Regions from separate parts of the Shewanella sp. SM20 genome, predicted to be linked through region 2. Evidence: riboswitches for the same ligand, from Rfam matches in the RefSeq annotation. Region 2 holds a riboswitch; the other holds the start of a gene.

Region 1 (4,220 bases), on a different contig from region 2:
CATAGCTGTAAGTCCAACCGCTTCCCATGTAGTCATTCGCTATCTGACGATAATCTACCACACCAGCTTCCCAAGTACCTTTTACTTTGCCCGTTGCCGTCCCCGTGAAAGGATTATTACCACTGTAGCCATTGACACCTGTCCAGCCGCGGCCATACATAGCGGCACCGACCACAATTTTCCCAGGGGTCACGCCTTGGCCTAACAGCGCATTAACGCCATTAGCTGTGGTGTAACGGGTATTGGGATCCCAACTCGCTTCATACAGATTGGTTTGATGGCCGAGTTCAGTATTAGTCCAACCACCATTAAAGTCGTAACTCATCAAGAAGATGTAATCCATGTACTGCTGAGCAGCCTGATAATCGACTTTTTGAATTTTATCGTCACCAGCGCTAATCGCTGAGGTCAGCTCATAGGTACGACCCGTTTCGGCGCTTAGTTCATCAAGCATCGCCCGCAGTTCACGCATCAGAGTCACATAGGTTTCACCGTCATTGGCATTACCTAAATTTGGGTTAGCGCCATTCCCCCCTGGAAATTCCCAGTCGATATCTACGCCATCGAAGAATTTCCAGGTCTGTAGAAACTCTTTCACCGAAGCGACAAAGATATCGCGCTTTGCTTTATCACCGAAGAAAAAGAAGGGATCCGAGAGGGTCCAACCACCAACCGAAGGTAAAATCTTCAAATCTGGATGTGCTTGCTTAAGTGCCATCAATTGACCAAAGTTACCTTTGTAAGGATCTGAATGCTCACTCACTCCCGCCTGCGGTATTTGAATCGCCGCCCAAGGATCGTGAATCGCAACTTTAAAATCACCACGACCACTACAGGCACGTTGCAACGCTTCGAAACTGCCTTCGATTTCTTTCAAGCTATCATTGATTCCATCACCACCACAAATTGGGGTAAAGCCATATAAAATATGGGTTAAGTTTTGCGCAGGTATCTTATCGACCGGAAATTTACGGCCGTATACGCCCCATTCGACAAAGTAACCTCCCACCACTTTGCCTGATTTATTCGCATAGGGACGGTTGTTTTCTTTTAGGGGAGCATTGAGTGGTACTAAATGGCTGCCGTCGGTATCAGCCACGAGGATTTGTTTAGCATCACTCGCCGTACAGCCATCGCTGTTACACAGTTGTACTTGCATCTGATAACGGCCGCCCTTGTTCACCTTAAAGTTAGCGGTTCCCGACGCGCCAGATGGGCCTTCCCAAACTACATTGCCGTTGAGTAACACTTGGGCTCTATTGCCCACATCGCCACTCCAAAGGTTCCAACTGACGGAGACATCGGCGGCATCTTTCACCGTAACTAATTGATTGTAAGCAGTAGCCGCTTGATTCACTTCAATAATAGCGAACTTAGTTTCGCCCCAACCTAAAGTCGGTTTACCGGGCGCCGCTGCAAAAACGCTGGCACTCACGGTAGATGCCAGTGCTGATGCCACTAGCAAGGCTGATGTTGAAATTTGAGTCTTGAACATGAGATATCCCTATTGAATTTTTATATGAATCAATAAGGCAAACAAAGCGTAGACAGGAAACAGCACTCTCTTAAAACCATGCAAAACGACTGACAACTGCACGAAGAAAAACCTGTGGTATCCCCGCTATCATAGGTACAGACGAACCCTTAGACCGGAGGCTTTGCGTCCCAGTTTTTCAACTGGTTTGCCTTTTACACACAATGACAACGTTGTCATTGCAAATATCAGCATAAGCGTAAGCGCAATAAAATTGCAACAAAATATTATCAACTGTGTTATTGGCAAGAATCGTAAATAGAACTAGTCATCTGATAAGAAAGGAATTATGCAAATTAAACTATCGCTAATATTTACTTTGGGTAATGAGGATTATCTAAATACTTTAAAAATAAAAAAACAGGACTCGATATGCCAAAGACATCATAAGTCCTGCTTTATATTTCACAATTTACGTCGCTTATGCAGCTAAAACTCAATCACTAAACATTCATGGCGCAAACCATTGTCGAGCAACATTTATTATCTTTATGCGCGGGGTTATTTATGATCCTTATGCACGAGGATAGTCCCTTGCGAGCATCACAGATAAACCGCGGCAAACCAAGGTTTCCATATCATCGACACGATTGATTTTCATCTCAGCTAAGGGCGCGCTCAATGCCATTTGCTTTAAGCTTTCGAGGCAGCCTTTGTAGTAAGGAGCGCTATTCATCATACCGCCAGCAAGCCAAATTCGATTGGGATTAAATAAATTAACCGCCCACGCTAATCCCATGCCGAGATAACTGCCCGCGCGATATAAATCATCCTGAGTGGAGATTTTGCGGCTGCGCACTGAATCGCCACTGGCCAGTTGCTCTAAACTAAACTCGCCAGATTCTGTCATCACGCGACAAGGCCCCAACTCCCCCGCCACGCCCGTCGCTCCCGTAAAGACTTGTCCATTAAAGGCAATAGACATACCGATCCCAGTGCCGCACATGACCAATAACTCACAGGCATATTTGGCATCACAAGTCGCTTGCATACCCGCATCGATATCGTTGCAGATAAACTTAAGCTCACCCTGGGTTTTGACTGTATCGAAGCTCAATCCATTGAGTCCAGGTAAAGATTTACAAGAAACCAAACGATTATTTTGTACCAGTCCAGGTACGGCAATAGCTAATTGGTAATGCTGTAAATCATAATCACGTTCAAACGCCGCGATTTGATTATTTAACTCTTCAATTTTAAAACCTTCACCTGTGGGGATTTTATATTGTTCTGTATGTCCCGCGAGCTGAAGTTCGAACAGGGCTTTGGTACCGCCCACATCTATTGTTAGTATTTGCATCGCTTACTCCACTGATACATGTGCCCCACTCTGACCCCGAGTAGAGATGGCAAATGTTAGCATAGGGTCCAAATGTTAGCGATTGAATAAAACTTAAGTTGCTAATTTTTAAGGAACAAGTCCTAATTAAAACATGACCAACCTTTTATTTAATTCACTTTTCATGCTCAAAATCACATAAATAAATTAACAACAAACCCCATAACCTCAAGCGTCTTACCTGCACAAATTCACGATTGTATACAAAATCCTTTATTCGCTACCCTTGCATCTAGCGCGCTAGACTTGCGATAATCCGAGCCGGTTAAAACTCAAATCAACATAAACCTACTCATCCTTAGGCGATCTTCGCCTACCGACTCGCATAGCATGCCAGTCTCTATTGGAGCCCATATGTCACAATCAATCGCTAACCGTCTCGGTGCTATTCGTAACGAATTAACATCTGCGAATCTCGATGCTTTTATTATTCCCCGTGCCGACGAATATCTGGGCGAATATGTGCCAGCACATAACGAACGTTTGTACTGGGCAACCAACTTTACCGGTTCGGCGGGTATGGCTATCGTATTGAAAGATAAAGCCGCAATATTTACCGATGGCCGCTATACGGTTCAAGTTCGTTTACAAGTCGATGCCACATTTTTCAGTTATGAAAGCCTAACCGATACACCACAAATTGAGTGGTTATGTGACACGCTACCAGCAGGGTCTCGCGTTGGTTTCGATGCGCGCTTACACACCTTAGCTTGGTATGAAAATGCCAAAGCAACCTTAAATAAATCCCAAATCGAATTAGTTGCAGTTGAACAAAACCCCATCGATTTGTATTGGCAGAATCGGCCAGCACAGTCGAACGCTCCTATCACTTTGTTTAGCAACGAGAGTGCTGGTAAAACCAGCCTGCAAAAACGCATTGAAATTGGTGCATTAGTAAAAAAAGCCGGTGGTGATGTCGCCTTAATCGCCGCCTTAGATTCTTTCTGCTGGCTACTCAACATTCGCGGCAATGATGTACCGCGACTACCAGTTGTACTCGGCAGTGCTCTGCTCCACGCCAATGGCGATATGCAGCTCTTCACCGATTTAAGCAAACTCCCAGGGGGCATTGAGGAGCATGTTGGTGCTGGCGTCAGCTTTAAAAGCGAGGCATCTCTTGCAGATACACTCGCCAGCATGCAGGACGTAAAACTGCTGGCCGATCCGAACTCTGCTAACGCTTGGGCACAAAACATTGCCCGTGAGGCAGGAGCAAAATTAATTGCCGGAATCGATCCAGTCGCTTTACCTAAAGCGCAGAAAAACGCCGCAGAACTGGCCGGCATACGTGCCTGCCATATCCGCGATGGCGTCGCCGTGAGTCGATTCCTTGCATGGCTCGATGCC
Region 2 (4,220 bases):
CTTAAAGCATCCAATCAGATCTCGACCTAGCAGATCAATTGGCCCCAATAGCTTTTGAATGTTTCAACCCAGTAGCCATTGAGGCTAACTAAATCGATTATTGAAAAATGGCATGACTTTCAATTGTGATAGCCCAAATTAATGTACCGATATAAGCATCGATTAAATAGATAGTTTGGGACATTAACAGAGCCAAACCCAGTGGGCAAGCCAGTTGTGAACAAAGAAGGGTAGCAAACGGTACGGTAACAACTTAATAGTGCTGTGATAAACGAAAATATACAAGCCAACAAAATCGCTACCTTTGTTGAGAATACCTGTAATCTTGTATTAGGCTCGAATCAAAATAAAGCCGGTCTTTTTCCATCCGATGCAGACAAAAAGGGCTTAAACACACGGATATGTTTAAGCCCAATGATACCTTTTTGAAGCTAGGTTAGCTCAAAAAGTTAATTTACAGCTCAGTCCACGCCATAGCCCAAGAAGCGCCAACACCTGGCTCAAATCCTGTGGCAGAAGCCGACCACTGCACGCAATAGCCGCTATAAGGGAATGGCTTACATTGATACACTTTGCCATTTTTAGGCTGTAACACTGTAGTACCTGCAACGTAACCTTTCACGCCTGCTGGGAATACAAAATCAGCTTCTGGTGCAGGAGCTTGATCCTTTAAGAAGAGATCAAAGTTCTGCTGAATAACATCACCTTGTTTAGGCTCAGCTTTTACCTGCAAATGATAATGCCCAGCTTTAGGCTCAACGACGTCTAACACTAAGCTCGCGCTGGTATTGTTAACAGTTTGGCTCACAAAACCTGACGCGGTGCCATCATGGCTAAACAAATACGCTGACACTAGCATCTCAGCGTTACTGGTTACATCAAAGCTGACCTTCGCCGCACCATCGATAATTTGATAATCGTCAGCAAGTGAAGTGACTTCTAAGCTGTTGCCCGGAGCAGGAGCTAAATCAAATCCGACTTCGACACGCTCAATACCTGAGTTTTTCGCTGTAAAAATGTCATTTTTGCCATACACAGGCTCAATCACACCCGATGCATTTTTTTGTCCCGCTTTTAACTGGGACTGCTGAGCATTAATCGCACTTGCTAATAGGAAAGGCCAATTTTGTTTATCACCTTGAGTCGCATCGCTAATGGTAATGACTGTTTGCTTAGCCGTTTGCTCACCATTGGCGTCAAACACCCGGGTCATCACTTTATCGCCTGCTTTTAGATTGAGTGACGGATTGATATCCCCCACATCTTGCCATTCACTCGGCACAACAGGACCCGAGCCCAAGTTCACATCGATAGCATTGTAGAAACTATTCGTCGTATCTCCCACTTCCCACACGGCCAAGATCACTTGATAACCACTGCGACCTTCTGGCACGTAACAGTCATGGGTCACTAACTTAGGCGGCTGTTCCATGCCACCATCAACTACGCAAAAGGGAGCTAAGTCAAAGCTCGTTCGGCTCAAAGCTTGGTTTGGGTTCCAATCTTGGCGAGTTAAATAGTAACGCCAATTACGGGTGACATGATTTGCTGTGAACTGCCAACTGAATTTATTCCAGCCCGCTTTAATATCCGTCTTTGCCCAACGGCTCGGGCTTTGTTCATCCAAAGGTGAAAAAGCACCATTGCCAGCACTCGCCAGTTTGCCATCAGCAGGACCTGATTCAGGAAAACCCGATGGCCCCTCAACACTTTGTGGCTCCCATTGCACCGCACCACAATTGGCATTTTTACCTGTTTTACAGGCATATGAACGCGATTCAGGTGCCACAACATAACCGTGCGCCTGCGCAGAGATACTCACAAACGCATTCGTCGCCATTACTGCCGCGGCCAATAAACTCAATTTAGAAATAGGGGAAAAAACAGTAGGATTTGCCACTTTAATGCACTCCATTGATTGCCTATCATCCTAAACATAATGATAGGCTTAGATATAAAAGTGGTATTTGGGCAAACAACAGCATTAAACAGCAGTCGTTTATCTTTCACAGAAATCGAATTCTGCGGCAACTCCGCTATCTTAGTTCACTAAAAAATCCATTTACAACCTTAGACCGGAAGCTTTGCGTCCTAACTTTTCAATTAGTTTGCCAAATACAGTCGTTATCATTGAGTCACTACGAGTTAACAGTATGTAACCAAGTAGAAATGACTTGGCTAAATTAGCAACAAAAGACAACGTTGTCAAAAAATAATTCATTTATATTCATTAGGTTACAGAATGTGAATCGGTATTTTTCTGACACCCGTCAAACATTTATCAGTACCTACTGTTATAAACTCGTGCTTGAAACTAAATCTTACCTAGGTATAATGCCCACCTCGCTTCGGGGGAGTAGCTAACTGGATTTCGAGCCATCGTCATCTAGGGTGAACATCAACATACTTGGCAACATGCCATGGTGTTCACAGCAAATCATAGATTTGCCCAGCAAGACCTGAGCACAATGACTGCACCTAGGGGTGGACGGTTTATTGTGCTTATGTCATAACCACCCCTAAAGGATCACACTTGGAAGCCCTACTTGCCTCAACCTTTACGGTTGCTATCGCCGAAATTGGTGATAAAACTCAATTACTTGCACTAATCCTCGCCGCAAGATTTAAAAATAAAACCGCCATTATTTTAGGTATTTTGCTGTCGACATTATTTAACCATTTTGCCGCAGCTTGGATTGGCCAATGGGCGATTAACTGGGTAAGCCCAGATCTGGCACGTTATTTAGTGGCTGCGTCCTTCTTTGCAATCGCTCTTTGGGTGTTAATCCCCGATAAAGTCGATGCAGAAGAGAGCCGTTTCTATAAAATGGGCCCCTTTCTCGCCACCTTTATCCTGTTTTTTATCGCCGAAATGGGGGATAAAACACAAATCGCAACTGTGGTATTAGCCGCAAAATACGATTCATTAACTATGGTGGTTGCAGGCACAACCTTAGGCATGCTGCTTGCTAACGTACCCGTAGTAATCGCAGGCCACTTCAGCGCCGAAAAATTACCTATGTTGTGGATACACCGTGGCTGCGCCGTATTGTTCGCACTCTTAGGCGTAGCAACACTACTGTTCTAGATCATTGATCATTGATCATTGATCATTGATCATTGATCATTGATCATTGATCATTGATCATTGATCATATTCAAGTATGGAAACAAAAAGGCCAGTGATAAACATCACTGGCCTTTCTACTTACAACGGCTTTAATAGAATAAAAAGTGTCGACTTAGAAATGCAATTTATAACCCTAATGCCAGTTTAATACGTTGTCCGTAATCCGCATCGGCTTGAGTAAAATGCGCCACCATACGTTGCTGCACATCTAAACTCGCTTGACTTAATGAACCCGAAATTGTTGCCACTAGGCGCGCTTTCTCAGCTTCAGAGAAGATGCGATACAAATTACCCGCTTGGGTATAATCGTCTTGGTTATAACGACTATAACGCGCCGCTTCACCTTCTAAACGCAATGGTGGTTCGCTAAAGTTTACTGGCTCAACCAAGGCATCAGCAGTGCTGTTCGGGCCATAGTTTGCCGAAGCATCAGCACCAGTTTGGCTGCCATGGTAAGGGCATTGTGTGCCCGCCATCGCACCTGCACGTTGATGGTGATTTGCCTTAGCGGCATGCGGGCAATTCACTGGCAATTGGTTGTAGTTAGCACCAATGCGGTAACGCTGCGCATCGGCGTAGGCAAATAAACGTGCTTGTAACATCTTGTCTGGTGAAGCCCCGACGCCTGGGACCAAATTACTAGGTGCTAATGCCACTTGCTCAACTTCAGCAAAGTAGTTTTGTGGCAGACGATTCAGCTCTAATACACCAATCTCAATTAATGGATAGTCGCTATGCGGCCAAACCTTAGTTAAATCAAATGGATTGATATGGTAAGTATTGGCATCTGCCTCAGGCATAATCTGCACATTAACCGTCCAACGCGGGAAGTTACCATCAGTAATCGCAACCACCATATCGCGCTGCGATGAATCGGGATCAATCCCTTTTAATTTATCAGCCTGTTCATTGGTTAAGTTGACCACGCCTTGCTGCGATTTAAAGTGGAACTTCACCCAGAAACGCTCGCCCTTGGCATTCCACAGCGAGAAAGTGTGTGAACCATAACCGTGCATTTGACGGTAGTTTGCCGGAATACCACGATCCGACATCAAAATGGTTACTTGATGCATAGCTTCAGGATTCAATG

The links. A riboswitch is a leader RNA that binds a small molecule or an ion and turns the genes downstream of it on or off. The one in region 2 is predicted to bind cyclic di-GMP.
Region 1: it holds a riboswitch for cyclic di-GMP, as region 2 does, so the genes downstream of both, L5M18_RS12245 (glycosyl hydrolase family 18 protein) here and gbpA (N-acetylglucosamine-binding protein GbpA) in region 2, are expected to answer to the same signal.

The regions. Positions count from the first base shown of each region.
Region 1 covers NZ_JAKKRK010000026.1:13,777-17,996, reverse strand. Annotated here, with positions in the region: gene L5M18_RS12245 (glycosyl hydrolase family 18 protein) at 1-1,495, opposite strand, end outside; cyclic di-GMP riboswitch class I at 1,609-1,697, opposite strand; gene L5M18_RS12240 (ROK family protein) at 2,049-2,834, opposite strand; gene L5M18_RS12235 (aminopeptidase P family protein) at 3,228-4,220, shown strand, end outside.
Region 2 covers NZ_JAKKRK010000003.1:133,531-137,750, forward strand. Annotated here, with positions in the region: gene gbpA (N-acetylglucosamine-binding protein GbpA) at 455-1,900, opposite strand; cyclic di-GMP riboswitch class I at 2,024-2,123, opposite strand; gene L5M18_RS02525 (TMEM165/GDT1 family protein) at 2,534-3,088, shown strand; gene katB (catalase KatB) at 3,256-4,220, opposite strand, start outside.